DNA from 3 places in the Paludibacterium sp. B53371 genome. Region 3 is predicted to be linked to each of the others. Evidence: predicted binding sites of a transcription regulator. Region 3 holds the regulator's gene; each other region holds the start of a gene.

Region 1 (10,301 bases), 930 kb from region 3:
AGCTGGACGGCCTGTTGCTCGACTACTCCAAAAACCGCATTACCGAACGCACGCTCGAACTGCTGATCGACCTGACCGATGCGGCCGAGCTGTCGGGCTGGATGGCGCGTATGCGCAGCGGCGAGCGCATCAATGTCAGCGAGGACCGCGCCGTGCTGCATACGGCGCTGCGTCTGCCTCGGGATGCCCGGCTCGAGGTTGACGGGAAGGATGTGGTGGCGCCACTGCATGCCGTGCTGCAGCGCATGCGGGACTTCAGCGAGCGTGTCCGTGGCGGCCAGTGGCGCGGTGCCACCGGCAAGGCCATCACCGATGTCGTCAATCTGGGGATCGGTGGCTCGGATCTCGGCCCCCTGGTGGTGACCGAGGCGCTGGCGCCTTATGCCAGCGAGACGCTGCGCATTCACTATGTTTCCAATGTCGACGGTCAGCATATTGCCCGCACGCTCAAACCGCTTGATCCGCAGTCGACGCTGTTCATCGTGGCGTCCAAGTCGTTTACCACGCCGGAAACCCTGCTCAACGCCCAGGCGGCGCGTCGCTGGCTGGTCGGTCATCTGGGCGAGGCCGCAGTGGCACAGCATTTTGTGGCGGTGTCCAGCAACCGCGAGGCCGTCACACAGTTCGGTATTGATGCGCAGCATATGTTCGAATTCTGGGACTGGGTCGGCGGGCGTTTCTCCGTCTGGTCGGCCATCGGTCTGCCGGTGATGCTGTCGGTCGGCTTCGAGCGTTTCAGTGAGTTTCTGGCCGGTGGTCATGCGATGGACCGGCATTTCTTCGAAGCTCCCTTCGTGCGCAATATCCCGGTCATCCTGGCTTTGCTCGGGATCTGGTACAACACGTTCTACCGTGCGCATACCCATGCCATCATGCCCTATGACCATGGCCTGCGCCGTTTGCCGGCGCATATCCAGCAACTGGACATGGAGTCCAACGGCAAGCGGGTCGGCCGCTATGGCGAGCGGCTGGACTTCGATACCGGCCCGGTGATCTGGGGTGAGGAGGGGGTCAACAGCCAGCATGCCTTCTTCCAGTTGCTGCATCAGGGGACCCGGCTGGTGCCGTGCGATTTCATCGTGCCGATGAACAGCCATGATGGCTGTGACCAGCAGCATCGGGTGCTGGTGGCCAACTGTCTGGCTCAGACTCAGGCGCTGATGCATGGCAAGACGGAAGCGGAGGTCCTGGCGGAAATCGGTGATCTGCCGGGCGATGTGATCGACATGCTGATGCCGCAGAAATTATTTCCGGGCAATCAGCCGTCCAATACCATCGCCCTTGATCAGCTCACGCCCTATACCCTGGGGATGCTGATGGCGATGTATGAGCACAAGGTGTTTGTGCAGGGGGTGATCTGGGGGATCAACTCCTTCGATCAGTGGGGGGTGGAGTACGGCAAGCAACTTGCCCGGGTGATTCTGCCTCAGCTCGATGGCGGCGATGCCGATCCGCACCATGATTGTTCCACGCAGGGACTGATCCGGCATTTTCAGCAACGTCGCGGTTAAGGACGGCATCAAGAGGAGCAGGGCGATGCAGCATGGTGCAGCAGACTGGTTTGAGCAGGCCGCGGCCTTGGCGCAGCGTCTGGGGCTGCAACTTCAGGCGCGCGCGCAATGCGTGGCGACGGCAGAGTCCTGCACCGGCGGGCTGATCAGCGGGGCGCTGACGGCCGTGCCCGGTTCTTCGGCCTGGTTCGGTTTTGGGTTTGTGACGTATAGCAATGAAGCCAAACAGCAATTGCTGGGCGTGGACGGCGACACCTTGCGGTGCCACGGTGCGGTCAGTGAGGCGACGGTGCGCCAGATGGCGCGCGGGGCCTGCCGGGCGGCCAAAGCCGACTGGGCGGTGGCGGTGTCCGGTGTGGCCGGCCCCGGAGGCGGCTCGGCAGACAAGCCGGTCGGTACCGTGTGGTTTGGCCTGGCAGGGCCGGATGGTGATGAAGCTTTCGTCTGCCATTTCGATGGCGATCGCGATGAGGTGCGCGGGCAGACCGTGCTGATGGCGTTGCAACGTTTGCTGGCACGCTGCGCGGCCGCCACCTCAGTCGTCTGAGGTCTTCGGCTTGCGCGCCCTGGGGTGAGCGGCATCGTAGACCTGGGCAAGATGCTGGTAGTCCAGGCTGGTATAGATCTGGGTGGTCGACAGGTTGGCGTGGCCGAGCAGTTCCTGTACGGCGCGCAAGTCCCCGGAGGATTGCAGCAGGTGCGATGCAAAGGAATGACGCAGCATGTGCGGATGGACGTGCTGTGTGGCGCCGCTCTTGAGACTCCACTCGGCAAGTCGCTTTTCGATCTGGCGTGCACCGAGCCGCCGGCCGCTCTGGCCGGTGAACAGGGCACTTTCCCCCGGTTCGGCCTGACGCTGACCCAGCCAGTCCTGCAGGGCGGCCCTGGCCACGCTGCCGACCGGCACGATGCGGGTCTTGTTGCCTTTGCCGGTGACGCGTGCCAGCGACTGCTCGAAGTCGATATCTTCCAGGTCCAGTCCGGCCAGCTCGGCCAGTCGCAATCCCGAAGAGTACATCAGTTCAAACATGGCTTTGTCGCGCAGCGCCAGCGGGGTGTCCGGCGTGACCCCATCCAGCAGTGCTGCCGTGGCATCGACGGCCAGGGCATGGGGCAGTCGTTTGCCTTCTTTCGGCGGGCGCAGTCCCTGGCAGGGGTTGTGGCTGGCTCGTTGCTGCCCGATCAGCCAGCCAAACAGGCCGCGCCAGGCGGAGAGCATGCGACCGATGCTGCGGCCGGACAGACCGCCGGCATGTAGCCGGACAATGTAGTGACGGATGTCGCTGACGCTCAGCTGCCCGGCCGGCTTGTCGCCGGCCAGCTCGGTCAGGGTGTGCAGGTCGCGCCGGTAGGCGCCGACGGTATGGCGACTCTTGCCTTCGCGTTGCAGCGCGGCAAGAAAGTCCGCGCAGTCTTCAGTCCAGGGCATTTTGCGGTTGCTGGCTGCCGGCTGACCGCGGTTTTCTGATGATGGCGGCCTCGATGTCGCTCAGGGTGATGTCCCAGCGTTGCATCAGGTAGCGCAGCAGGGCCATTTCCGGCGGGCTGATGTCGCCATCCGCCTTGGCCACGTCCATGGCCAGGGCGCAAGTCAGCAGACGCTTGCTGCGGTCGGTGACTTCTTCCAGCAGTGTGTCGATGCGCTGGCGGTCGATCAGATGGATGGTGCCGTCTTGCTCGGCCTCGTCGGAGATATCATCGCAATAGTCGACCAGCACCTGGGTGAACTGCTTGCGGCTCAGGCCGAGCAGGTCGTAGGTCATGATCTTTTCCAGCGCATCGAGTTCACGCTCGTCCATTTCACCATCGGTGATCATGAACATGGCGATGAAGCGGGCCATCGCCTGTGGGGAGTTGACGCGGTAGGGTCTCATGCGGGTGTTCCTCCTGCTAGCTGCGGCAGTCTCGCCAGAAAAGCTGGCGGAATCGGCGCTATTTTTCTGTGGGCGTAATCGAAAAATACGATACCTGTTTTCAATCTTGCCACTTCTTTGCCTGAGTTGTCATCGACAGCTTGGTAAATCATGTCAAAGCCATGGTGGCTGACATCAGTAATGCCCAGCTTCAGGCGCAGGCGGTTGCCATGAAAGACCTCGGCCTTATAGCTGATGGCTGCGTCTGCCATGATGATCCCACTGCCGGCGACGTCCAGTTCGCTATAGCCGAGCGACTGCAGGAATCGCAGTCGCGCTTCATGTGCATATCTTAAAATTGCATCATTGGCCATGTGATTGCCATAATTGATGTCGCCGATGCGAACTTCGAGCAGGGTTTCGAAGAGCACGGGGTCGGGTAAACTGATCTGAATTCGGGCCATGGGCATCTCTCGGTAGCAAGCCGTCAGTCTAATGGACTGTTTTAATCTGCATCAACCGTTTGGCAACCCGCTTTGCTAGACTGGTACTGACAGGGGACACATTCCCCAATGAAGGAGGGGCATCATGTACCAACGGATATTTGTGCCGGTAGACGATAGTGAAACCTCGAATCTGGCGCTGACAGAGGCCTGCAAGCTGGCCAGCGAGTGTGGCGCACAGGTGCGTATGGTGCACGTGGTGGACCTGGCGCAGTTTGGCTGGGGAGGGACCGAGTTCCTCGACGCCTCCGAATTGCAGAAATCGGTCAAGGAGGCCGGCGAGCAGGTGCTGCGTCAGGCGCATGAAAAGGCCGAGTCGCTGGGCGTGAAGCCGGAGTGCAAAATTCTGGAAAGCTGGGGCGACAAGATTGCCTCGGTGTTGCAAGAGGATGCCAATAGCTGGGGGGCCGATCTGGTGGTCATGGGGACCCACGGCTGGACCGGGGTGATGCATCTGCTGATGGGCAGCGTGGCCGAGGGTCTGCTCAAGACCTGCGATGTGCCGGTGCTGCTGGTGCGCTATAACGGCGAGTAATGGGTGACCGGTCGGTCATGAAAAAGGGCGGAAGCGCCATGCGCTTCCGCCCTTTGTCTGTCTGTCTGACTGGCGTGCCTGCTTAGCCCAGCAGCGCTTCTGCGCCGCCTTCCTGGGTTTCCATCTTGGCACGTACGGCCTTGCGCAGGCTCTTGTACAGGTCCGGGTGGGTTTCTTTCAGATATTCCACGATTTCGAAGTCTTCGCGACGAACCTTCGACAGGTCAATCTGTTCAACATGCACCAGGCGCAGCAGTTCGCGCACCGGCTTCGGCATGTTGCGGCCGCTTTCATAGCGCGAGCCACCGGATTGGGTGACGCCGATACGGCTCCAGAACTCTTGTTGGTTCAGGCCGAGTTTGCGACGGATTTCACGCGGGTTGGTGATCTTTTCGAATAGTTTCATTTTTGATGTCCTCTCATTGGCAATGCGAAATCGGCTGTCTAATAGTTGTTCGGCATGACCGACAATCTAACAGTAGCAAAATATCTAAATTGGGTATCCCAAAACTTTGTAAAAAAATAGTAAAGCCTTGGCGTAAGTAATTTTGCGTAATGTTAGCTGAATCTTATGGTTGAGAACAATGGGATTTTATGCCAATGTCGCAATGACATACGTGCATGACATGAATTTGCATGATAGGGAGAGGGGAGGGGTGGCGAGCCTGACCCCCGGCACTTGCACGATGTGATTTTGGCTGCTTCCTTCCGGACCTGACCAGGTGAACCACGATGCAATGCGGGGAGACCCGCCATAGAGAGGCAGAGTATAGCCACTCGGGCTTGAAGTGTCACGATCTTTTTCCGTTTTGCCGGGTCTACCATTTCATGTTCAGCGAAGTATGATGTCGGTATCGGAATCTGACTTACGCTGCGTTCCAGACTGCCTTCAGGAAAATGACATGTCCAACGAACCGGAATCCCTGCTCGCCACGCTGGTGGCCTTTGATACCACCAGTCGCCATTCCAATCTGAGCCTGATCGAATGGGTGCGGCAGCATCTGGCCGGGCTCGGCATCTCCAGCCAGCTGACTTATAACGATGATGGCAGCAAGGCCAATCTTTTTGCCCTGGTCGGCCCGGTCGCTCAGCCTGCGCTCATTTTGTCCGGTCACAGCGATGTCGTGCCGGTGGATGGGCAAAGCTGGTCGAGCGACCCCTTCGTGCTCAGCGAGCGCGATGGTCGTCTGTACGGGCGCGGTGCCGCCGACATGAAGGGGTTCATTGCCTGCGTACTGGCGTGGTTGCCTTCGGTACTGGCGGCGCATGCCGAAGGGCGACTGCAGCAGCAGATCGGTCTGGCGCTCTCGTATGATGAAGAGGTCGGGTGCCTGGGGGTGCCGCGGCTGATCGCCGATCTGCTTGCCCGTGGTATACCTGTGTCCGGTTGCATCATCGGCGAGCCGACCCGGATGCAGCCGGTCGTTGCCCACAAGGGCATCGCCCACTTCCGCTGCCGGGTGACCGGGCGTTCGGCGCACTCCTCGCTGACACCGCAGGGTGTGAATGCCATCGAGTACGCGGCTCGACTGATCAGCCATATCCGCAAACTGGCGGATACCGAAGCGCATTTTGGCCGCGCCCGTCCTCTCTATGATGTGCCCTATGCCACGCTGCAGACGGGGACCATTCACGGCGGTACCGTGCCGAATATCGTGCCGCGTGAATGCGAGTTTGTCTTCGAGTGTCGCTGGCTGCCGGGCGAACCGCTGGCACGTTATATCGATACCGTGCGTGATTACGCCGCCACGCTGGTTGAAGAAATGCGTCGTACCGCGCCCGAAGCCGACATCACCTTTGAACAGTTGGTAGATTGTCAGCCCTTCGAGTCACCGCAGGGCAGTTCGTTGCTGGACTACATTCATGAGCTGTGCCCGGGCAGGTCACATCAGGCTGTGGCCTATACCACCGAAGCCGGTTGTTTCAGCGCGGCCGGGTTCCCCAGTGTGGTACTCGGGCCAGGTTCGATCGAGCAGGCGCATCGCCCCGACGAGTATATTGAGCGGACGCAGCTGCAGGAATGCATGGTCTGGCTCGATGGTCTGCGAGAAATCGTGTGCCGATCGGCCGGCGGCGGCAAATAGTCTCTTTGCCTCGGCGTGGATATCCTGCAAAATCACGCCTGCCCGACGGTTTTTTGGGCAAAGGGGCTTGCTGGTGGTTGAGCAGGCCATGTATTCGGGGTAAAGAGAGACAAAATTAAATGAAAAATGAAAAAAAGGCCGCATCAGTGGCCGCCCGGGACGGATTTACCTCCAGTTTCGGGGTGTTGGCAGCCACGCTGGGGTCGGCTGTCGGTCTGGGTAATATCTGGAAGTTTCCCTATCTGACCGGTACCAACGGGGGCGCCGGTTTCCTGGTGGTGTACATTCTGGCCACCCTGCTGGTGGGGCTGCCGGTGATGATTGCCGAAATCATGCTGGGCCGTAAGGTCAAGGCCAATGCCTACACCACCATGAAGACGCTGTCCCCTCCCGGTCAGCCTTGGTGGCTGATCAGCATCGCCGGGGTGCTGGCGGCCTTCCTGATCATGGCCTTCTACTCGGAAGTGGCTGCCTGGGTGTTTGCCTATGTGTTCAAGTCGCTGGGCAGTGGCCTGCTGACCAGTGATCCCAAGGTGACGGAAGGGGTTTTTGGCCAGCTGATTTCCGATCCCTGGCAGTCCTTGCTGTGGCAGTGGCTGGTGCTGGGCCTGATGGGCTGCATCCTGCTGCTGGGTGTCTCCAAGGGGATTGAGGCGGCAACCAAGAAGCTGATGCCGCTGCTGTTCGTGTTGCTGGTGGTGGTCGGGGTGCGCAGTCTGATGCTGCCTGGTGCTTCGGAAGGACTGAAGTTCCTGTTTCAGCCCGACTTCAGCAAGATTACCGGCGCCGTGGTGCTGACTGCGGTCGGTCTGGCGTTCTTCAAGCTGTCGATCGGCATGGGTACCATGATGACGTACGGCAGCTATTTTCGTGATGATCAAAACATTCCGGCTACCGCATTCCGGGTGATGTGTGCCGACTTGTTTGTTTCGATGCTGGCCGGCATTGCCATTTTTCCGGCGGTGTTTGCCTTCGGCTTCAAGCCTTCAGCCGGTCCTTCGCTGCTGTTTATCACTATCCCGGCGGTATTCCACAACATGCCTTTCGGCCATCTGTTCATGGTGGTGTTTTTCGTACTGACCGCCGTGGCCTCCATGGGCGCCATGCTGTCGATTCTCGAAGTGCCGATTGCCCTGCTGAGCGAGCATTTCAAGATGAAGCGCCCGGTGGCCACCTGGCTGTCGCTGGCCATGCTGGCGCTGGTCGGCTCAACCTGCGCCTTGTCCAACAGCAGCATGGCGGGGGTCAAGCTGTTCGGCATGACAACCTTCGATCTGTTCGACTTTGTCACCTCCAACGTCATGATGCCGCTTGGTGGCATTGGTCTGTGTCTGTTTGTCGGTTGGGTATGGGGCAAGCAACGCATGAGCGAGGCTTTGAGCAATCAGGGGCAACTGCAGAATCAGGGTTTGCTCAATGCGCTGTTTACCGTTCTGCGCTGGGTGTCGCCCGTGCTGATCCTGGTGGTGATGCTCAAGGGGCTGGGCCTGTTCTGAGCCGGTGATGTGCCGCATGAAAAAAGGCAGCTTCGGCTGCCTTTTTTATTGGATGGTCAGTCAGTTTGGCGCGTCCGGGTCGCCGACGCTGGCCTCCGGACGGGGTTGGGGGACAAAACCGTTCACTTCGCGGGCGTTTTTTTCCAGCAGGAAGACGACCGCCGTATTGAGCGCGCCAAAGGCCCAGGCCGCCAGCAGGAAGAAGGTATAGGCGGCCCGCTTGTCACTGAACAGCTGGGTGCCGTGGAGCTTCAGTTCGTACGGGTCGAACAGGGCAAAGAACGTGACCGAAGCCAGGCAGGCGATGATGAAGGAGGGCCAGAATAGCAGGATGGTCTTGCGCATGATGGTTCTCCTTGTCGTTGTGGTGTCTCAAGCTTAGACAAGGTGGCGGGTGCGGATCAATATTTATCTGGCATGGAATGTAAAACACCCCCTGAGGTCAGGGGGTGTACGCGGGCAGCAGAAGGGCTCAGGCCAGGGCTTTTTCGATACGGGCCAGCGCCTTTTCCAGATTGCCCATGCTGGTGGCAAAGCTGATGCGGAAATAACCCTCGGCACCAAAAGCCGAACCGGGTACGACGGCCACATCTTGTGTTTCCAGCAGATAGCTGCCCAGTGCCATATCGGTCGCTTCGGCAATCTTGCCTTCGGCATGCAGGTTGCGGATGGCGTCACGGGCATCGACGAAGGCGTAGAACGCGCCGCCGGCCGGCAGGCACTTCAGGCCGCGGATGCGGTTGAAGTAGTCGACCACGAAGACGTGGCGCTGATTGAAGGCCTGCAGCATCGGGGTGATGCAGCCCTGATCGCCGGTGAGCGCCGCTTCGGCAGCGACCTGCGAAATCGAGGTCGGGTTGGAGGTGGATTGCGACTGAATGTTCTCCATGGCCTTGATCAGCCACTCCGGACCACCCGCATAGCCAATGCGCCAGCCGGTCATCGAATAGGCCTTGGACACGCCATTGAGCAGAATGGTGCGGTCCTTCAGCCCGGGGGCAGCGTTGAGGATGTTGCAGAAGCGGGTGTCTCCCAGCAGAACATGCTCGTACATGTCATCCGAGGCAATCATCACCTGCGGGTGGCGCTTGAGTACCTCGGCCAGTTGCTGCAGTTCTTCCAGCGTGTAGACCGCGCCAGTCGGATTGGACGGGCTGTTGAGTACCAGCAGCTTGCTGTGCGGGGTGATGGCCGCTTCCAGTTGTGCGGCGGTCAGCTTGAAGCCTTGCTCGATGCCGCATTCGACGATGACCGGCTTGCCTTCGGCCAGCAGCACGATATCCGGATAGGACACCCAGTAAGGCGCCGGGATGATGACTTCGTCGCCCCGGCCGATCAGTGCCTGGCACAGATTGAAGAAGCTCTGCTTGCCACCGACCGAGACCAGGATCTGCTTGGCGTTGTACTCGACCCCGTTGTCCCGCTTGAACTTGGCGATGATGGCCTGTTTCAGGCTGGGGATACCGGCCACCGGGGTGTATTTGGTGAAGCCTTTGTTGATGGCTTCGATGGCGGCAGCCTTGATGTGATCCGGGGTGTCGAAATCCGGTTCGCCCGCGGCCAGGGCGATCACGTCACGGCCTTCGGCCTTGAGTTTTTGCGCCTTGGCAGTGATGGCGAGCGTCGGGGATTCCTTGATGGCGAGTACGCGCTGGGACAGTTCCACTTTTGGTTTCCTATCGGTCTGATCTGGGAGTGAGAAATGAAGCCGCAATGATTCAGATCATACCGCCAAAGCCCGGGCGAGGCCAGTCTGCCGCCCGGGGGCTCAGCCTTGGCTGAACAGCGTGCGCGCGCCCTCGAAGCGGCTGGCGAAATAGCGGTTGTCGAGACGGTCGACCCGGATCACGCTGTTGCTGCGTGGTGCGTGGACGAATTTGCCGTCACCGATATAGATGCCCATGTGCGAGAACGGGCGGTTGAGCGTGTTGAAGAACACCAGATCGCCGACGCGCAGGTCGTTGATGTCGATCGGGCGGGCCAGGCCGGCGATCTGGGCCGCATTGTGCGGCAGCTTCACGCCGACGGCGTTGTAATAGATGTAGCTGACCATGCCGCTGCAATCGAGGCCGGCCGCCGGATTGCTGCCGCCGAACTGATAACCGACATCCAGCAGGCTGAGGGTGTACATCAGAATTTCGCGTCCGGCACCATCGGCCTGCAGGTGCGACAGGCCATACTGGCTGCCCGCAGGCGGGCGCGCATGCTGTTTCAGCGGTGGCGCACTGCTGCAGGCAGTCAGCAGGGCAATCAGCAAGCAGTAGTAGCCGCAACGACGCATCATTTCTGTTTGGCCTCCAGTTCCTCCCAGCGCGCCAG
Region 2 (10,301 bases), 1.7 Mb from region 3:
CTTTCTGTTCCTGCTCGGCTTTGACCTGGCCCGCGACCAGTATCGCCGGGAACAGGAGGCCGTTCAGCGGATCACCTCGGCCAGCGAGCGTCTGACCAGCCAGATCAGCGACACCTTGCGTGATGTCGATCTGGTCTTTGATGCACTGGCCGACAATCCGCTGGTGCTGCAGCAACTCGACCGGCAGGTACTGTCCGGCAGCGAGCACACCATGCTGCAGCATGCCCTGGACGCCGGCATCGAACACATCGCCTATCTGTCGCAGATCCGCATCGTCGACCAACACTGCAATGTGGTGTTCTCCAGCCCGGGCGGTGCCCCCGTCTCGCTGCAACCCTCCTCGGCCTGTCTGTGGCTGCATGGGCCGAAACGCCCCAATGACACCCATTTCACGGCGGCCAGCCTGCGTGGCAATACCGGGGTGATCGTGCACGCCCAGGGCATTTACGATCAGCGACACCAGTTACTCGGCATGATCATGGCCGACATCAGTGAAACCTCGCTGCAGCCGCTGTTTGCCGACATGGGCATCGGTGAGTACGGCGAGGTGCGCATTCAGGACCGCCAGCGGCAGTTGGCTGCCTTCTGGCCCAACGATCCGGCGATGCGGCTCAAACCCCTGCCGCAGAATGATGCCAGACAGCCGATTCTGCGCGAGAACAAGCAGCAGCTGTATGAGGCCCCCTCCCCGCGTGACAACCAGCCGCGCCTGTACAGTGAGCGCTCACTCGACAATTACCCGCTGATCATCACCGTGGGCATGACGCGTCATCACGAGCGCGGCGACCTGATCTGGCAGTTGGCCACCTACACCATGGCCTGGGGCATGCTGGCCATGCTGGTCATGTGGGCGACGCGGCGACAATTGCGCCACCTGCGCATCCGGGAGCAATTGCTGAGCTGCAGCGAAGCCCTGCATGAGAGCGAGGCACGCTGGCGCGACATTCTGTCCTCACTGCCCGTGGCGGTGCTGCTGGTGGACATTGACGACGAACGGATTTTCTATGCCAATGCCGCGGCCCGGCACATGCTGGCGCTGGGCGGAGAAGACAGTGACTGGCATGGCGCCGAGCCCGGCAGTCCGGCCCCCCAGTTGCATATCAGCCCCCTGGCAGAATGGTTGCGTCAGGGGCATCTGGCACATCAGCAGGAAGTCGAGATCCGGCTGGAAACCGGCTGCAAACGACTGGTCCGGGTCAGCATGCACAATCTGCGGCTGCAGCAAAAATTGCGCTGCATGATGGTGCTGGAGGATCGCACCAGCTATCAGGATCTGACGGCATCGCTCGCGGACAGCCGACAACGGATTGAAGAGATGGCCCGCACCGACATGCTGACCCGGCTGGTCAATCGCAAGACCGCCGAGCAGAGCCTGATCTACGAAATGAATCGCTGCCAGCGCTATGGTCTGCCGCTGACCATTGCGCTGTTCGGCATCGACCAGTTCCGCGCCTTCAACGAGCAATATGGCCGCCTGGCCGGTGACAATGTACTGATTGCGGTGGCCAACGAGCTGCTCGACAGCACGCGTTCAACCGATATCTGCGCCCGGATCGCCGGTGAGGAGTTCATGGTGATCTTTACAAACACGCCGATGAAGTATGCCCATCGGGTGATGGAACGCATTCGCAGCAAGATCGCCACCACCATTTTTCCGTTTGCCGAACACAGCATCACGTTCAGTGGCGGCATGACCAGCTGGCGCCTGGGCGACAGGCTGGATGACATTACCCGGCGTGCCGACAAGCTGATGCAGCAGGCCAAGGCCGACGGGGTCAATGGCCTGCTGTGCGACGAGGAGACGGACTGAGGATTCAGGCGTAGGGCGGATCGTTGAGGGTCAGCGCCAGCAGGCGCAGCATGGCGGCGGTTGCGCCCCAGATAAAGCGATCCTGCCAGGTGAGTGACAGATAGTAACCCTGCAGGCCGTCGCGCTCGAAAGCATGGCGCTGGTATTGATCCAGTGCCAGAGCGGGAGCCAGAGGGACCTCGAAGATTTCGGCCACCTCCCCCGGGTCTGCCTGCAGACGCATTGCCGGATCAACCAGTGCCACCACCGGTGTCACGGCAAACCGGGTAATGGTGACAAAACGCGGCAAAGTGCCCAGGACCTGCACATGCCGGCGCGCCAGACCAATTTCCTCTTCGGCCTCGCGCAGGGCGGCCTCGACCGGGCCGGCATCCTGCGCTTCCAGCTTGCCACCGGGAAAGCTGATCTGCCCCGGGTGGGTCGGCAGGTGCTCACTGCGGCGCGTCAGCAGCACCGTCGGCCCCGCCTCGTGCCAGACCAGACCGATCAGCACCGCTGCCGGACAGACCTGCTCAAAGGCATGACGCGGCGGCATGGCTTCGCGCCAGCTGTCATCCGGTCCATGTGCCAGCCGCGCGCCGATCCATTCGGCCGCCGCCTGCCTGTCACTCGGCAACATGTTTATTCCTTGTCTCCCACCACCCCGATCTTCGGCAGGGTCATATCGCCCCAGTGCCCGATCAGGCGGATCGCCAGACCGATAGCAAAGAGCAATTGCAAGCTCAGATAATTGACATACACCAGCTGATCCAGCACATACAGGCCGCCGGCCACCAGAATCGATACCGTGCCATAGAAGTCTTCATGCAGGATGAACGGGATGTCATTGACCATCATGTCCCGCACCACCCCGCCGCCGACTGCCGTGATGAAACCGAGCAGGACCACGCCAAAGGCGTTGAGGTCATACATCAGGCCAACTTGCGCGCCGGTAATGCTGAAGGCGACCAGCCCGAGCGAGTCGGCCACGATGAAGGCACGATAGAAGGTCTGGCTCTCGCGTTTGTGCAGCCCGGTCATCCACGACAGTAGCAGGGTGATCGAAATGATCACCACGTTGGTGTAATCGTAGAACACCACCGGCACCCGGTGAACCAGAACATCGCGAATAATCCCGCCGCCGATACCAGTCAGCAGGGCCACAATCAGGATGCCGAGCAGATCAAGACGCTTTTTCACCCCGACCAGATAGCCGGAAAAGGCAAAAGCGACCGTACCAATGGCGGAGATCCACTCCATTAAATTCAAGCGAGATGCAATATCCATTTTCTTATTCGTCTGACAGCGGTGACAGCGGGATGAAAAAACGCCAGGTAGCGACCTGGCGTTGACAATGATGTTTTCCTGCCTCAGCGACGCATCGAGTCGAAGAAGGCAGAGTTGGATTTGGTGGCGCGGATCTTGTCCTGCAGAAACTCCATCGCGTCCAGATCATCCATCGGGTAGAGCAGCTTGCGCAGCACCCAGATGCGTTGCAGCTTTTCCTGCGGAATCAGCAGCTCTTCGCGGCGAGTACCCGAACGGTTGATGTTGAGCGCCGGGAAAATCCGTTTTTCCGCCATCCGGCGGTCGAGGTGGATTTCCATGTTGCCGGTACCCTTGAATTCTTCGTAGATCACGTCATCCATGCGCGAGCCGGTATCGATCAGGGCCGTGGCAATGATGGTCAGCGAACCACCCTCTTCGATATTGCGCGCCGCACCGAAGAAGCGCTTCGGACGCTGCAGGGCATTGGCGTCGACACCGCCGGTCAGCACCTTGCCGGAAGCCGGCACCACGGTGTTGTAGGCACGCGCCAGACGGGTGATGGAGTCCAGCAGGATGACCACGTCCTTCTTGTGCTCGACCAGGCGTTTGGCCTTTTCGATGACCATTTCGGCCACTTGCACGTGACGGGTGGCGGGTTCGTCGAAGGTGGAGGAGACCACTTCGCCACGCACCGAGCGTTGCATTTCGGTCACTTCTTCCGGACGTTCGTCGATCAGCAGCACGATCAGTTCGACTTCGGGGTGATTGGCCGTGATGGCATGCGCAATATGTTGCAGCATCACGGTCTTGCCGGACTTGGGCGGCGCCACCAGCAGACCGCGCTGACCCTTGCCGATCGGGGCGATCAGATCAATGATGCGGCCGGTGAAGTTTTCTTCGGCACGAATATCACGTTCCAGATGCAGCGGCTCGGTCGGGAACAGCGGCGTCAGGTTTTCGAACAGGATCTTGTGCTTGGAGTTTTCCGGGGCATCGTGGTTGACCTTGTCAACCTTCACCAGGGCGAAGTAGCGTTCGCCATCTTTCGGCGTGCGGATCTCGCCTTCGATCGAATCGCCGGTATGCAGATTGAAACGGCGAATCTGACTCGGGCTGACATAAATGTCATCGGGGCCGGCCAGATACGAGGTGTCAGGGCTGCGCAGGAAACCGAATCCGTCCGGCAGTACCTCCAGCGTCCCCTCGCCATAAATGCTTTCGCCCTTTTTGGCCTGGTTTTTCAAAAGCGCGAAGATCAGATCTTGCTTGCGCAACCGGTTGGCACCGTCGATCTCATTGGCAATAGCCATTTCGACGAGCTGGGTAACAGGAAGGTGTTTCAGGTCAGATAAATGCATAGCAGCCGGTTTCGACTCGAGTACGATTGGCGAGAGGGATGTTTGTTCTTCAAGAGGTGTGGACAGCAGATACGACACGGGCGACTTCCGCCGCCCGCTTAAGAATTCAGTCGAGAATAAACACTTTAAATGTGGCTGTCAACAAAAGCCGTCAGCTGGCCTTTGGCCAGTGCGCCGACCTTGGTGGCCACCACATTGCCGTCCTTGAAGATCATCAGGGTCGGAATGCCGCGGATGCCGAATTTCGGCGGGGTCTGCTCGTTCTGGTCGATGTTGAGCTTGACCACCTTCAGGCGGCCCTGATACTCCTTGGCCACGTCTTCGAGGATCGGCGCGATCATCTTGCACGGACCACACCATTCAGCCCAGTAGTCGACCAGTACCGGTACGTCGGCTTTCAGGACATCTTGTTCAAAGGAGTTGTCGGTCACATGCTGAATCAGGTCGCTCATGGTTGCTCTCTATTTATTAAGCTTGATCTCGGGATGTTAGCAAGCCAGCCAGCGCGCGGCAACCCTGGTCTGAGCAGGGTTGACACAAACCGGCATGGCCAATTTTTTGTCCTACAATTATGGTCTGCGTTTTCTGCCCGGCTTGGGTATAATGGCAGGCTATGTTTAGTTAGAAGGACTGACGATGGGTTTCCTGCAAGGAAAAAAAATTCTGATCACCGGCATGATCTCCAACCGATCCATCGCCTACGGCATCGCCCAGGCCTGTCATCGCGAGGGTGCGGAACTTGCCTTCACCTATGTCGTTGACAAGCTGGAAGACCGCGTGCGCGAAATGGCTGCCGAATTCGGCAGCAAGCTGGTCTATCGCTGCGACGTGCAGAACGATGCCGAAATCGAACAGCTGTTCGTCGATCTGGGCAAGGACTGGGACGGGCTGGACGGGCTGGTACATGCCATTGCCTTCGCACCGCGCGAAGCGCTCAACGGCGACTTCCTCGACTCGCTGTCGCGCGAAGCCTTCCAGATTGCCCACGACGTGTCGTCCTACAGCTTCCCGGCACTGGCCAAGGCCGCGCGCCCGATGATGCAGGGACGCAAGTCTGCCCTGCTGACGCTGTCGTATCTGGGTGCCATCCGTGCCATCCCCAACTACAACGTGATGGGTCTGGCCAAGGCCAGCCTGGAGGCCGGCGTCCGCTTCATGGCCAGCGCACTCGGTCGTGACGGCATCCGTGTCAACGGGATCTCCGCCGGTCCGATCAAGACGCTGGCGGCCTCGGGCATCAAGGACTTCTCCAAGCTGCTGAACCATGTCGCCGGCCAGTCCTCGCTGCGCCGCAACGTCACGACGGAAGAAGTCGGCAATGCCGCCGCCTTCCTGCTGTCCGACCTCGCCTCCGGCATCACCGGCGAGATCACCTATGTCGACGCCGGTTACAGCAATAATGCGCTGAACGTCCCGGAAGAAGACTGACCCTCCGGCACGCTCCGTCGCCAGCCCCACACCGCCAGCAGGCCGTGTGGGGTTTTGTTTTTCCACCCGCCGCACCGTTGATCTGCATCAAAAAACCATACCAGCACAATGGTTAATTTAGATTCAGAAATAATGTCATTCGGATAACGACCGTTAAACCAACAGGAGCGGACCATGGCACTGATTCAGCAACTTCTTTCGGACGATGTCGGCCTTCTCAGCCTGGTGACCATCGTGTTTGCCACCATCGTTGTCGTCGGCTGTGCCGGCATTCTGATCCGCAAATCCAAACAGACCGGACCGAAGTAAAGCCGCAGGACCTGCGGCCGCCCCGTGGCCACCTCAGCCCGCCACGCCGGAAAGGCAAGGCGGGCTGCTTGCCTAGTCAGCCTGCGTCAGTTGATAACCGAGCCGCGGAAAGTGCAGGTGCAAATGTCCGCCGGCGGGGGTCTCCACCGCCAGGGAGATGCGCTGTGCCGTCAATCCGCACAGCGCCCCATGGACGGCCTCCAGCGGATAGCCTTCCGGCATCACCGACACCGGCATCCCGACCTGCCAGCCTGGTTCGGAAACACCCCCGGCCTTCTCCGGCTGTGCCGACCACGCCAGATGAATCGCCTCCGCAGCGGAGAGTTCGGCATGCTCGCCATGACCGAACGCCGTCATGCGGCCGAACCAGGCCAGCAAAGGACCATCCTGCGGTGCCAGCTCGTTCAGCGCACCGATATTATTCAGGAACCACAGCGGATGGTAGACGCCAAAATCGCCGCCGGACGGCAGCGCGCCGGCAAAGAAAGACTGTCCGGTCAGCAGCGCATCCAGCCAGGCCAGCATCGGGCGCAGCTGTGCCGTCACCTGCGGCAGGTCGGCCACCAGGGTCTGGCGCGAGAAATCATATTGCCGGTGCATCGCCGCGCGATCATCCAGCATGAACTGCGGAATCTGCTCGGCGTGCCGCCCCATGACCAGACGCACAGTCAGCCAGAACAACTCGATATCCACCCAGTGGCTCAACACTTCGGCCAGGGCGCGACCATGCGGCGTCGGCTGCGCAGACTGGGGGAAACGACGCTCAATTTCGTCGGCGATCAGTGCTGAATCACAATAGATATCGGCACCGATCTGCAGCACCGGCGCGCGCCGGTAGCCATGTGTCAGCTGCATCAGGTCCGGCTTGGGCAACACTGGCGGCATCGCCACCGACAACCATGGCAGCTGACGCTGCCCCAGCATCAGACGGATTTTTTCCGAGTAGGGGGAAGCGGCATAGTGATGCAGAATCAGGGCGGGCTTCATACGCGGGCCGCCTGCAGGATCTGACGCGCCAAATCCGGCGTGACATGACCGCCCTCACCCAGCCGGGTCATGCCGTGGGCCTGCAGCTGGCTGACCACCTGCTCGATCGCCTCCTCACCCAGACCATAGTCGGACAGGCGCGTCGGCAAGCCCATGCGCTCGAAGAAATCGCGCGTCAGCGCGATAGCCTGTTCGATACGCTGCGCCTCCGGGCCCTCGTGCAGCTGCCAGACTCGCTCGGCATACTGCAGCAACTTGGCTCGCTTGCTGTCCCGGCGCAGCGACAGACTGGCCGGCAACACCAGCGCCAGGGTGCGGGCATGATCGATCTCAAAAAGCGCGGTCAGCTCATGGCCGATCATGTGCGTCGACCAGTCATGGGTCACGCCGGCCCCCACGATGCCGTTCAGTGCCAGCGTGGCGACCCACATCAGATTGGCACGCACCTCGTAGTCCAGCGGGTTGGCCTGTACTTGCGGCCCCAGTTCGATCAGCGACTGCAACAGCCCCTCGGCAAAGCGATCCTGTGCCAGCGCCTGCCCCGGTACGGTCAAATACTGTTCGGCAACATGCACGAAGGCATCCACCACCCCGTTGGCCACTTGCCGTTCCGGTACGGTGAAGGTCTTTTGCGGATCCAGAATCGAAAAACGCGGAAACAGCAGCGGATTGCGGAACGGCAGCTTGGCGTGCGTGGCGGCATGGGTCACGACCCCGCCGCTATTCATTTCCGAACCGGTAGCCGCCAGGGTCAGGACCGTCCCCAGAGGCAGGGCCTGGCGGATATTGCCGCCGCGCTGCTTCAGAATGTCCAGCGCATCGCCCTCAAACAGGGCGGCGGCGGCCACAAATTTACTGCCATCAATCACCGAGCCACCGCCCACCGCCAGCAGAAAATCCAGTTGCTGCGTCTTGATCAGGTCAACGGCACGCATCAGGGTCTCAAAATGCGGATTTGGCTCAATGCCGCCGAACTCCTGCACCACGTGGCCGGCCAGGGCCTCGCGCACCTGCGCCAGCGTGCCGGTCTTTTCGGCACTGCTGCCGCCATAGAGCACCAGCACACGGGCACCAGCCGGCACCAGCTCGGCCAGACGGCCGATAGTGTCACGGCCAAAGACAATGCGGGTGGGATTGTAATAGTCAAAATTCTGCATACGAACTCCTGAGTGGACTGGTCGTCTTGATACCAAAGAATGGCGCCATGCTACGCTCAATTAGACCGGTCGTCTACAAAGAAATCCGACAGCAACAAGGCGGCGACGTCTCAGCCGGTCAGCACGGTACGCAACCTGTCCAGGCATCGCTGCATTTCCTCTTCATCCAGATGCCCGAAGCCCAGCCGCAAGCCGGCCGAGACAGTCGAGCCGGGAACGACCGCACACTGACTGGCCGTCACACAGGGCAGATCTCCCACTTCGGCTTGCTGCAAGCGCCGTGCCGCAGGACTGCCATCGGCTAGCCGAAGCCAGATCGCCAGCCCACCTGCTGGCATGGTGTAGTCCCACAAACCTCGATCAGAACGCAGCAATGCCAGCAGCCGACGCCGTCGTTCGGCATAGATGCGCGTGACCCGCCGCACATGGCGCTTCAACTCGCCGTTGGCCATCAGGGCGGCCACGGCCAGCTCGGTGACGGCATTACCCTGGCGATCGATCTGCAATACCTGTCCGGCACAGCGACGGATGACCGCTGCGGGCGCCACGATATAACCGATGCGCAGACCAGGTGCCAGCACCTTGGAGAGAGAACCGATGTAAAACACATGACGCAAACCATCCACGGCCGCCATGGGCATGACTGGGTGATGGGCAAAGTGGAATTCGTGATCATAGTCATCCTCGATCACGGCAAAGCCATACCGAGCCGCCAGCGCCAGAATCGCCATGCGCCGCTCCGCCGACAGACAGACAGTCGTCGGATACTGGTGCTGCGGCGTCAGATACACCACCCGCACTCGCTCACGCAGGCACAGCGCCGCCAATGCGACAGGGTCGGCACCGGCCTCATCCATGGCCAGCGGCAAAATGCGCGCACCGGCAGACAAAAAAGCCTGCCGGGCTGGCGGATAGCTTAATTGCTCCATGACCACGCAATCACCCGGTGCCAACAGCAGCCGTGCCGCGATGAAAATCCCCATCTGGCTGCCGCGCACCAGACAGAGATTGTCGGCATCAACGGCCAGCCCGCGCTCCATGCGAAGCATCTGCGCCAATGCCTCGCGCAGCGGCAATGACCCGCGTGGATCATCATAGGCCAGACGGTTACTGCGAGCGCTGTGAATCAGCGCCTTGCGAAACGCGCGTCCCAGGACATCAAATGGAATCAGCCGGGTATCCGGCGCCCCATCCGGCACCCGGGCCAACAGGCTGGCCCCCTCCCCCTCCTCGCCCCCTTGCAAGGCATAAGCCGCCTCACCGCTCGCCGCGGCAGGCGACGCCGTCAGCACGGGGGGCATGGGCAGGGATTCGGCCACAAAGGTGCCACGTCTTGGCTGGGTACGCAGCCACCCCTGAGCGATCAGTTCATCCAAAGCCAGCACCACCGTCTTGCGGTTGACCCTCAAGTGTGCCGCCAGCTCGCGACTACCGGGCAACACCATACCGGGCGGCAAACGGCCCGACAGGATGGCCTCGGTCAAAGCCTGCACCAATTGCAAGTGCAGAGAGGGGGCATCCTGGCGGTTCAGCACCAGGGACAACGACCAGGAACGAAACATCAGCACTCCTTCTGGACCATGTTTTTTATTATAACTGGATGTTTTTAGCGGGCCAGTGCTGACATAGCCTATAGGAAATCCATGGCAAGGAGGCACCGATGCCCATTTATCCCCTGGCGCGTAACGCCGATGACATTACCCACAATCTGCAACAGGTCCGACACTGCATGGCACAGGCCTGCCTGCGCGTCGGGCGGGCAACAGACAGCGTCCGACTGCTGCCGGTAAGCAAAACCGTCGATCTTGAACGACTCCGCGCCGCCCACCAGGCTGGCTGCCTTGAGTTGGGTGAAAACAAAGTGCAAGAAGCCCACGGCAAGGCGCAGACACTGAGCGAGCTGCAAGATTTGCGCTGGATTCTGATCGGCCACCTGCAGACCAACAAAGTGCGCCACGCCGTACAATTTGCGAGCGAATTTCAGGCGCTGGATAGCCTGCGCCT
Region 3 (10,301 bases):
TCTGTCCCGGAGACGGGGCCTTGCTGCCATCCAGCTCGGCCTCCAGCTCGATCTGCCAGAGGGTTTTCAATCCATTGCCCAGCGACTCACTGCCCTTGATGCCGAAATGTGTACCGGCATTGTCCAGCCGGTTCTGGTTCGGCCCCCGCGACAGGGTGTGGCGGCCAAGGCTGCCGTGCAGTTCGCCATACAGCGTGACATCGGCCCAGAGCGGGGCGGACAGCGGGCAGGCCAGCAGGGGGATCCAGCGTAGATGCATGGTATGACTCCTGAATGTGAGTAAAAGGAGTCATACAATTTAAACAGTCTTTTTAAGATTGATAGGGTGCATGGCGGCCGAAGTTTCATGAATTGTCTGATTGCTATATGTCTCAATAAATGGGTTGAGCCAAAATCATGAATAACGACAATTTCATGATCTGTCGCAAGAATGTGTCGTGATATGACCACAGTGCGGCATGCCCGGGGCAGATCGGACATGCTAGAATCATTAGCTTAAACATAATTAGTTTGCTAATGATATGCCGACCCAAAACGATCGCTTCAGCGAAGCCCTGGTGCATCTGATGAAAAACTGGCGCAGTGCCCTCGATGCCCGGTTCCGGCCTTTCGGTCTGTCTCAGGCGCGCTGGCAGGTGCTGCTGAAACTGTTACGTGCCGGTCAGCCGCTGGCGCAATGTGATCTGGCCCAGCGCATCGGTATCGAACCGGCTTCGCTGGTGCGGCTGCTGGATGCCTTGCAGAGCGAGGGACTGGTCAGTCGTACGGCCGATCCGCATGACCGGCGCAGCAAACTGGTGTCGCTGACCGGGCAGGGGAGCGCGCTAGGACAGCAGCTGGCGCTGATTGCCGACGAGATGAAAACTGAATTGCTCGGCAGCGTACCTGCCGAGGCCCTGGCCCAAACCATCGAGGTGCTGGAGCAGCTGGAGCAGCTGGCTGCCGCCATGCTGGCGGCGCACACGGCGTCGGATTGTGCACCGGAGTAGGTTTTGAGCCAGGCTCCGGCAAATCGGATGTTGATCATGGTGGCGGTCATGTCCGCCACCATCATGCAGGCGCTCGATACCACGATTGTCAATGTGGCCCTGCCGCAGATGCAGGGCAATCTCGGTACGACCGCTGATCAGATCAGCTGGGTCTTGACCAGCTATCTGGTGGCCTCGGCGATCTTCATGCCGCTGACCGGCTATCTGACCGATCTCCTCGGTCGGCGTCGGTACCTGCTGTATTCGATTGCCGGCTTCGTGCTGGCCTCCATGCTGTGCGGCGTGGCGCAGAATCTGGCGCAAATTGTGCTGTTTCGCCTGCTGCAGGGGGTCTTCGGCGCCGCACTGGTTCCCTTGTCCCAGGCCATCATGGCGGATACGTTTCCGTTGGCCGAGCGCGGCCGGGCGATGGCCATCTGGGGCATGGGGGTCATGATCGGCCCGATTGGCGGCCCGACGCTGGGGGGCTGGTTGACCGATGTGCTTGACTGGCGCTGGACGTTCTATATCAATGTGCCGGTTGGCCTGATCTCCCTGTGGCTGGCCCGGCAGGTGCCGGATACGCCGCGCAGGCAGCGCGACATGGACTGGCTCGGCCTGTTGCTGCTGACCCTGGGCATTGGCGGGCTGCAATTCGTGCTGGACCGGGGGAATACCGAGGACTGGTTTTCCAGTCAGGCCATTGTGGCGGCCACCTTTGCCAGTGTGATCGGCATGGCCGGCTTTGGTTTGCGAGGCCTGCTCTCGCGCCAGAAGCCGCTGTTTGATCTGCATATTTTCCGCGACGGCAATTTTGCGGCCTCCAGCTTCGTGATCACCGCACTCGGGCTGGCCATGTATGGCGCCATGGTGATTCAGCCGATCATGCTGGAAGGCCTGTTCCATTACCCGACCCTGTCGACCGGGCTGGTCATGGCGCCACGCGGCATTGCCAGCATGATCAGCATGATGATGATCGGCCGGCTGGTGTCGAAAGTGGACGTCCGCTATCTGATCGGCACCGGCATCCTGATCGGCGCCTGTGGTACCTGGGTCTGCACGCACTACACGCTGGAGACCAGCACGGCCTGGTTTATCTGGCCGGTACTGCTGCAAGGTTTCGGGTTAGGGATGATCTGGGTGCCGCTGTCGACGCTGGCCCTGTCAACCTTGCCGGCGGCGCTGACCGCCGAGGCAGCAGGTCTGTTCAGCTTGTTGCGTACCATCGGCTCCTCGGTGGGGATTGCCGTGATCACTACCTTCTACACCCGGGACACGCAGGCTGCCTGGAATCATCTGGTTGGGTATTTCAATATCAATAATCCGGCACTGTGGTCTTATCTGAATCTGAGCGGGCGCACCGTGCTGGATGAGACCTCGGCCAGCATGCTGGCCAGCGAGCTGGACCGCCAGGCGCACATGGTGGCGATTGTCGATGTTTACTGGCTGATTACCTTCAGCTTCCTGCTGATGCTGCCGCTGGTGCTGATGCTGCGTCAGCGCAAGGGGGTGGTGCACAAGGTAGAGATCGTGGCGGATTGATCCGCCGCCGAGCGCCATGAAAAAAAGCGCCCGTGGGCGCTTTTTGGCTTACTTCACGTGCGGCGACAGGATGTGCAGCAGTTGGGCCAGAACCTTCGGGCTGGCTGCCACGATATCACCGGATTCGAACCATTCCTGCTCGCCCTTCATGTCGGTGACGATGCCACCGGCCTCCTGGATGATCAGGCTGCCGGCCGCGATATCCCACGGCTTGAGGTTGAACTCCCAGAAACCGTCCACCCGACCGCAGGCCACATTGCACAGGTCGATGGCGGCGGCACCTTCGCGACGTACGCCGGCGGTACGGCCGATCACGTCCTTGAGCATGCCGAGATAGGTGTCGATATAAGACTGATCCACCACCGGGAAGCCGGTGGAGATGACGCATTCATTGAGGTTGGTACGCTTGCCGACGCGGATGCGGCGGTCATTGAGGAAGGCGCCCACGCCACGCGAGGCGGTGAACAGGTCGTTGCGGTTCGGGTCGTAGACCACGCCCTGCTGAATCTGGCCCTTGTGCGCCAGCGCGATGGAAACCGCGTACTGGGTATGGCCGTGGATGAAGTTGGTGGTGCCGTCGATCGGGTCGATGATCCATTCGTATTCGGCTTGTCCCACACCCTTGGCGCCCGATTCTTCCGCCAGGATGGCGTGCTTCGGATAGGCCTCGAGAATGGTTTCAATGATGGTTTGTTCCGCGGCGCGATCGACCTCGGAAACGAAGTCGTTGTGCTTCTTGCGTTCGACACGGATGGTATCGACATTCATGGAAGCGCGTTGAATCACATTGCCTGCGCGGCGTGCGGCCTTGATGGCCACATTGAGCATCGGGTGCATGGACAGCCTCTAAACTGACAGGGACGGCTCGCGCATGGGCGGGCCGCCGACTGGTATCATCTGGGTTAAGGAACAGGAAAGGCGGCGCATGTGAAGGCCGCATTTCAAAATTATGTCCGCTATTTTAATGTGAAACGGTCAATGAATAAACCCGAAGTCCCTGATTTTTTGAGAAACATCCGAATTGTGCTGGCCAGACCGAGTCATCCGGGCAACATCGGCTCGGCGGCACGGGCCATGAAAACCATGGGTTTGTCGCAATTATGGCTGGTGTCACCGAAAGCTTTTCCCAGTGGTGAGGCCGATGCGCTGGCCTCGGGAGCGGTGGATCTGCTGCAGTCGGCGCAAGTGGTCGATACCCTGGCAGAGGCGCTGAATGGGGTGACGGTTGCCGCGGCGCTGACCAGTCGCCGTCGGGAGCTGACCACCCCGCTGGCCGTGCCGCGCGAGCTGACGCCCGAGCTTCTGGGGCGGGCACAGGCCGGCGAGCAGGTGGCCCTGGTGTTCGGTAACGAGACCTTCGGGCTGTCGATCGAAGAGGTCGAGCTGTGCAATCGCCTGGTGACCATTCCGGGCAATCCGGATTATTTTTCCCTCAATCTGGCCATGGCGGTGCAGGTGATGACCTACGAGCTGTTCAGCCACGTGGGTGTCGGCGTCGATTATCTCAAGCCGAGCGGCCTGGCCGCGACCGCTGACGAGGTGGAAGGCATGTGCGCCCATCTGGATCAGACCATGGCACATATCGGCTACTACGAGCGCCGCAATGGCGAACGGCTGATGCGCCGCATGCGCACCCTGTTCCATCGGGCCGGCGTTCTGCGCGAAGAGGTCGACATCCTGCGCGGCTTCTTCAAGCAGGTGATGCGTGCGGCTGACGGGCATGTTCCTCCCGACAAGTCCTGAGCTGCCCTGGCGCCAGCCTGCGGTGCGTGATCTGGCCTGTCTGCTGACCGGCCGCGCACCCTGGCTCACGCCAGACGACCTGCCCGATGCGCTGCTGCTGGGGGCCGACGGGATGAGGCGCCTGGCGATGCTGGACAACGATCCGGCGCCACTGCGCCGCTGGCTGGCGGCTCGTCCCGTCAGGCGGCTTGGCCACTATGCCGAGCAACTGCTGGCTTTCTGGTTTGACCATTCCCCCCATATCGAGCTGGTTGCGCACAATCTGGTGCTGCGCGACAAAGGGCTGACGCTGGGTGAGTTCGACTTCCTGCTGCGTATTGATGGCCAGCCCTGGCATCTGGAAACCTGCAGCAAATTCTATCTGCAGTGCGGGAAGGGGGCATCAGGCCTGGTGGGCCCCAGTCTGCGCGATGCCTGGCTGCTGAAACAGGACAAGCTGGCTCAGCAATTGAGGCTGAGTCGCCATGCGCTGGCCCGACAAGTCCTGCCGCCGGGGTTTGAGGCACCGCGCACCGGGGCACTGGTGCGTGGCTGCTTTTTTTACCGTCAGGCGCCTGACGAGGCGGCATTCGCGCCGGCAACCCAATGGCAAGGCTGGATGGCTGACTGCGAACAGCCCTGGCCCTGTCGCGACGCCTCCAGTCGCTGGCTGTGGCTGCCGCGCATGCGCTGGCTGTCGCCGGCGCTGGCCGCCAGCGGCGAGGTAGGGTCGGCACAGGCCCTGCGTGTGCAGATGACACAAGCCGAGGCGCCCCAAATGGTGGCGGAAATGGTGGCAGAGGAGGGGGGATGGCGCGAATTGCGGCGCGGCTTTGTTCTGCCGTCGCGCTGGCCGGATGCCGGGCGGCTGGTGCAGCTGCAGCAGCAAATGCCAACGGGCGCCTGCTGAGCGGCGCCCGTTGTCGGGACTGGCAAGTTACTCCGCGTTGTTGGAGTGGATGCAGCCGGCGATCAGTTGCTTGAGTTCTTCCGGTTTCACCAGCTGAATGTGCTTGTGATCGACGCTGATCCAGCCCTGTTGCTGGAACTTCGACAGCGTGCGGCTGACGGTTTCCAGTTTCAGGCCGAGGAAGCTGCCGATTTCCTCGCGGCTCATGCGCAGAATGAAGTCATTGGCGGCGAAGCCACGGATGGCCAGACGCTGGGACAGGTTGAGCAGGAACGCGGCCAGACGCTCTTCTGCCTTCATGTTGCCAAGAAGCAACATGACGTTCTGATCGCGGACAATCTCGCGGCTCATCAGGCGGAAGAAATGGTGCTGCAGGCTGGGGATGTCGCGACCAAGGCTCTCGATTCGATTGAACGGCAGTTCGCAGACTTCGCTGTCTTCCAGGGCGATGGCATCGCAGCCATGGATGTTGGAGGACACGCCATCCAGCCCCATCAGCTCGCCGGACATCAGGAAGCCCGTGACCTGCTCGCGGCCATCCTGGCTGGAGACGCAGGTCTTGAAGAAGCCGGTGCGCACGGCGAACAGCGACTTGAAGCCCTCACCGCTGCGGAACAGATACTCGCCCCGTTTGATGCGACGGCTCTGGCGGATGACGGCATCAAGCTGCGTCATCTCTTCGCGATTCAGTCCGACGGGCAGGCAGAGTTCGCGCAAGCTGCAGTTGGAGCAGGAGAGCTTGAGCGCATGCAATTGGATGGTGGTCTGGTCAGTCATGCCGTTTTTTGAGCAACCTTTAATTGAACCTTGACTCTTGTCAAAGCGGAATTCAAATGTTTTCCGCAAATTTACCAGCCCACCACCGGTTTTTCCATCAAATACCGACATGACCACCATCCATTCGTTTTCTCCGGAGCATTTCGAGTTCGATCGACAACTGATCGAACGGCTGGAAGGCTCCGGCCCGAGATACACCTCATACCCGACTGCAGACCGCTTTCATGCGGATTTCGGCGAGGCCGATTATCGTCATTGGCTCAAACAGCGTCGCATCGGGGCGAACAGTAAAGCTGTATCATTATATGCTCATTTACCATTTTGCAATACTGTTTGCTATTACTGTGCCTGTAACAAGATCATCACCAAGGACAAGAGCAAGGCAGATATCTACCTCGACTACCTGGAAAAAGAGGTAGAAATGGTGGCAAATGCCGTCGGTGAGCGAGAAAAAGTCATTCAGTTGCATTTTGGTGGCGGTACGCCGACCTTCTTGTCGGATGCGCAACTCGAACGACTGATGAATATCCTGCGCGGGCATTTCGACTTTTTGCCGGAAGGTGAATATTCCATCGAGATTGATCCGCGCAAGGTGGGGCGCGAGACGATCTTCAAACTGGCGTCATTCGGTTTCAACCGCATCAGTGTCGGGGTGCAGGATCTGGAACCGCGCGTGCAGGAGGCCGTCAACCGGGTGCAGAGCCTGGACGAGACACTGGAAGTGATTCAGGCGGCGCGCGAGGCAGGTTTCAAATCGGTCAGTATCGACCTGATCTACGGGCTGCCGTTTCAGACGCAAAGCTCCGTGGCGCGGACCATTGAGCAGGTCATCGCCATCAGTCCGGACCGCATTGCGCTATACAATTACGCCCACTTGCCAACGCTGTTCATGCCGCAACGGCGTATCGACGAAGCCGACCTGCCGTCGTCTTCAGTGAAATTGGATATTTTACAACACTCGGTGCGTCAACTGACCGAGGCGGGCTATGTGTTCATCGGCATGGATCACTTCGCCAAGCCCGATGATGACCTGGCGGTTGCCTTGCGTCAGGGGCGTCTGCAGCGCAATTTTCAGGGCTATTCCACCTACGCCGACTGCGACATGCTGGCCTTCGGGGTGTCCTCGATCGGCAAGGTGGGACCTTGCTATAGCCAGAACGAGAAAGAGCTGGATGCCTACTATGCGGCGCTGGACGCCGGCCGCCTGCCGGTGATGCGTGGACTGGTGCTGGACAGTGACGACATTCTGCGCCGCTCGATCATCCAGGCGCTGATGTGCCGTTTCTCTTTGTCGTTCGAGGCCATCGAGGAAATCTTCAATATCAATTTCGCCCATTACTTTGCGGAAGAGATCCCGAAGCTGCGCGAGATGCAGCAGATGGGCCTGCTGCATTTTGACGGCGACTTCCTGACCGTTGAACCGAAGGGGCGATTCCTGATCCGCAATGTGGCCATGCTGTTCGATCGCCATCTGCGCGAGCGCCAGACCAAGGCCCGTTACTCCAAGGTGATCTGAGCGGTGTCCCGTCTGCTTAACGGGGTACTGCTGGCCCTGGTGGCTGTCGCCTACGGCCTGTGGTTTGGCCTGCGACTCCTGGGCTGGCCGTTCGCCTGGCTGTGGCAGCAGCGACCACGCAGCAAATGAAAAAGCCGGCGGATGCCGGCTTTTTTTGCATGCATACGGCCATGGGCGTGTGTTACACCACCAGGCTTTCGATGCGGGCGATGATCATGTCGATGGCCGGGTCATTGCTGCCATGCGGCAGGATCACGTCGGCAAAGCGCTTGGTCGGCTCGATGAACTGGTTATGCATCGGTCGCACCGTCGACATGTACTGATCGATGACGTGCTGCATCGAGCGGGCACGTTCGACGATGTCGCGCTGCAGCCGGCGGATGAAACGCACATCCGGGTCGGTGTCGACAAAGATTTTCAGCGACATCATGTCGCGCAGCGCCGCATCGTACAGAGAGTAGAAGCCTTCGATCAGAATCACCGGTGCCGGCACGACGGTACGGGTTTCATGGCTGCGGGTGTGGATCGAGAAATCATAAATCGGCATGTCGATCGGCACGCCGTTGCGCAGGTCATCGATGTGCGACATCAGCAGCGGCCAGTCGAAGGCATGCGGATGGTCGTAGTTGGTCAGCAGCCGCTGCTCGAAGGTCAGCGCACTCTGATCACGATAGTAGTTGTCCTGGATGATGACCGCTGCCTTGTCGGTGCCGATGGTTTCGACCAGTTGGCGAGTTACGGTGGTCTTGCCGCTGCCGCTGCCGCCGGCGATGCCGATGATGAAAGGTGTGGTCATGATGTGCTGTCGGAAAAGGCCGATATTTTAATGAAAAGGTAATCAGCGCGCCAGTGCTGTTTCTGCCTCGGCCTCGCGAATCCATTGCTGCATGGCCGGCAGAGACAGCATGTGTTCGGCGTACTGTTCGGCCAGACCGGTCAAGACATAATCATAGCTGACGAAGCGGGTGACGACCGGCGCAAAGAAGGCATCCGCCAGGGTGAAGTGGCCGAACAGGAAGGGGCCATCGGCTTCATGTTGCTGGCGCAGACTTTGCCAGATCTCGAGCACGCGGTGGATGTCGCGTTGCAGTTCCGCGGTCAGCGGCGGGGTGGCGTGGCGCCCGCAAATATCAAACGGCATTGCCTGACGCAGTGTGGGGAAGCCGCTGTGCATCTCGGCCACCACCGAGCGTGCCTGAGCCCGTTCGGCACTGCCTTGTGGCCACAGGCGGGCATGAGGAAAGCACTCCGCCAGGTATTCGCAAATGGCCAGTGAGTCGCCGATCCGCAAGTTGCGGTCGTACAACAGCGGGACCTTGCCGGCCGGGTTGAATACCCGGATTTGTTCTGCTGCGTCGGCCGCTCGCAAATCTATCTTCTGCTCTTCGAAGGGCTCGTCGAGCATCTTCAGTACCAGCCAGGGGCGCAGGGACCAGGAAGACAGGTTTTTGTTGCCGATCAGCAAAGTAAACATGAGCCACTCCGGGAATGGGGGTGATTCATCTTACAACGCGGCAGAAGTGCATGGGATGGTTAGATTGCTCATGACAAAAAAATACCACCGTCCTGTGGTGCAAGACGGTGGTGCGGGGCGGGAGGGGCTCAGGCGCCGACTTCGTCGATCCAGGCCTGCTGAATGGCCTCCAGCACCTTTTCGCCGCCACGGCCGTGGTCGTCGTCAAACCCCGGCAGGGAGACGACCCAGTTGTGCAGGTCAGTGAAGCGGATATGACGCGGGTCGGTATCCGGCATGCTGTCCGCCAGCTCGGCGGCAATATCGTAAATGTCGCTCCATTTCATGATCGGCCTCCTCAGTGGTTCTCGCGTGCGTGGTTGATGGTGTAGCGCGGAATTTCGACGGTCAGGTCGTCCTGACCGATCACCGCCTGGCAGGACAGGCGCGACGTGGCTTCCAGTCCCCAGGCACGATCCAGCAGGTCGTCTTCCAGCTCGTCCGAAGGCGGCAGGGAGTTGAAGCCCTCGCGGACGACCACATGACAGGTGGTGCAGGCGCAGGACATCTCGCAGGCGTGTTCGATTTCGATGCCGTTTTTCAGCAAGACCTCACACAGACTGCTGCCGCTTTCGGCATCTTCGATTACCGCGCCTTCCGGGCACAGTTCGTTATGGGGCAAAACAATGATTCTGGGCATGGGATCTCACAATTCGCCAATTTTCTGGCCCTTGAGCGCGCGCTGGATGTTGCGATCCATGCGTCGCGCGGCAAAGGTCTCGGTGATCTGGTTCAGCAGACCGACCGCTTCGTTGATGTCGCGGGTCTCGTTGCCGGCGCAGGCCTGCTGGCAGGCGGCAATGGCCGACTCGATGGCCTGACGCTCGCTCTCCTGCAACAGGTCGCCATCGGCCAGGATGGCCGCCTGCGTGGCTTCGACCAGCCCCTGGGCATTGACCTGGGCCTCGCGCAGCTTGCGGGCCTCGATGTCTTCACGTACGTGCTGCAGTGAATCGCTGAGCATGCGGCTGATATCGTCGTCATTGAGCCCATAGGAGGGTTTGACCTCAATGCTGGCCGCCACGCCGGAAGTCTGTTCGCGCGCCGAGACCGACAGCAGGCCGTCGGCATCCACCTGGAAGGTGATGCGGATGCGGGCGGCTCCGGCCACCATCGGCGGAATGCCGCGCAGCGTGAAGCGTGCCAGCGAGCGACAGTCGGCCACCAGCTCGCGTTCCCCCTGCAGTACATGGATGGACATGGCGGTCTGGCCATCCTTGAATGTGGTGAACTCCTGGGCACGCGCCACCGGGATGGTGCTGTTGCGCGGAATGATCTTCTCGGTCAGGCCGCCCATGGTTTCGATGCCCAGCGACAGGGGAATCACGTCCAGCAACAACCAGTCATCTTCCT

The links. Region 3 encodes FNR, which switches genes on or off when oxygen is low (the NO sensors DNR and NnrR bind a similar motif). Its sites were predicted from a motif close to TTGATNNNNATCAA; they were not measured.
Region 1: the regulator FNR is predicted to act here: its motif matches at 3,870-3,883, upstream of JNO51_RS07270 (universal stress protein).
Region 2: the regulator FNR is predicted to act here: its motif matches at 5,922-5,935, upstream of JNO51_RS11090 (DUF3149 domain-containing protein).

Annotation. Positions count from the first base shown of each region.
Region 1 covers NZ_CP069163.1:1,523,347-1,533,647, forward strand. Annotated here, with positions in the region: gene pgi (glucose-6-phosphate isomerase) at 1-1,511, shown strand, start outside; gene JNO51_RS07250 (CinA family protein) at 1,537-2,058, shown strand; gene xerC (tyrosine recombinase XerC) at 2,047-2,940, opposite strand; gene JNO51_RS07260 (TerB family tellurite resistance protein) at 2,927-3,385, opposite strand; gene JNO51_RS07265 (thioesterase family protein) at 3,382-3,828, opposite strand; gene JNO51_RS07270 (universal stress protein) at 3,953-4,402, shown strand; gene JNO51_RS07275 (DNA-binding transcriptional regulator) at 4,485-4,808, opposite strand; RNA gene ffs (signal recognition particle sRNA small type) at 5,058-5,156, opposite strand; gene argE (acetylornithine deacetylase) at 5,305-6,486, shown strand; gene JNO51_RS07290 (sodium-dependent transporter) at 6,606-7,982, shown strand; gene JNO51_RS07295 (hypothetical protein) at 8,043-8,327, opposite strand; gene JNO51_RS07300 (pyridoxal phosphate-dependent aminotransferase) at 8,455-9,648, opposite strand; gene JNO51_RS07305 (C40 family peptidase) at 9,751-10,266, opposite strand; gene JNO51_RS07310 (ATP-binding cassette domain-containing protein) at 10,263-10,301, opposite strand, start outside.
Region 2 covers NZ_CP069163.1:2,302,730-2,313,030, forward strand. Annotated here, with positions in the region: gene JNO51_RS11060 (diguanylate cyclase domain-containing protein) at 1-1,810, shown strand, start outside; gene JNO51_RS11065 (CoA pyrophosphatase) at 1,815-2,429, opposite strand; gene JNO51_RS11070 (trimeric intracellular cation channel family protein) at 2,432-3,076, opposite strand; gene rho (transcription termination factor Rho) at 3,160-4,416, opposite strand; gene trxA (thioredoxin TrxA) at 4,542-4,868, opposite strand; gene fabI (enoyl-ACP reductase FabI) at 5,053-5,844, shown strand; gene JNO51_RS11090 (DUF3149 domain-containing protein) at 6,019-6,153, shown strand; gene JNO51_RS11095 (glutathione S-transferase family protein) at 6,226-7,140, opposite strand; gene JNO51_RS11100 (iron-containing alcohol dehydrogenase) at 7,137-8,297, opposite strand; gene JNO51_RS11105 (PLP-dependent aminotransferase family protein) at 8,408-9,859, opposite strand; gene JNO51_RS11110 (YggS family pyridoxal phosphate-dependent enzyme) at 9,958-10,301, shown strand, end outside.
Region 3 covers NZ_CP069163.1:596,913-607,213, forward strand. Annotated here, with positions in the region: gene JNO51_RS02870 (porin) at 1-259, opposite strand, end outside; gene JNO51_RS02875 (MarR family winged helix-turn-helix transcriptional regulator) at 522-989, shown strand; gene JNO51_RS02880 (DHA2 family efflux MFS transporter permease subunit) at 1,038-2,510, shown strand; gene JNO51_RS02885 (inositol monophosphatase family protein) at 2,559-3,347, opposite strand; gene JNO51_RS02890 (RNA methyltransferase) at 3,489-4,253, shown strand; gene JNO51_RS02895 (DUF1853 family protein) at 4,231-5,142, shown strand; gene fnr (fumarate/nitrate reduction transcriptional regulator Fnr) at 5,170-5,919, opposite strand; gene hemN (oxygen-independent coproporphyrinogen III oxidase) at 6,029-7,435, shown strand; gene JNO51_RS17445 (hypothetical protein) at 7,439-7,564, shown strand; gene udk (uridine kinase) at 7,617-8,231, opposite strand; gene JNO51_RS02915 (glutathione S-transferase family protein) at 8,274-8,909, opposite strand; gene iscX (Fe-S cluster assembly protein IscX) at 9,038-9,235, opposite strand; gene fdx (ISC system 2Fe-2S type ferredoxin) at 9,247-9,588, opposite strand; gene hscA (Fe-S protein assembly chaperone HscA) at 9,595-10,301, opposite strand, start outside.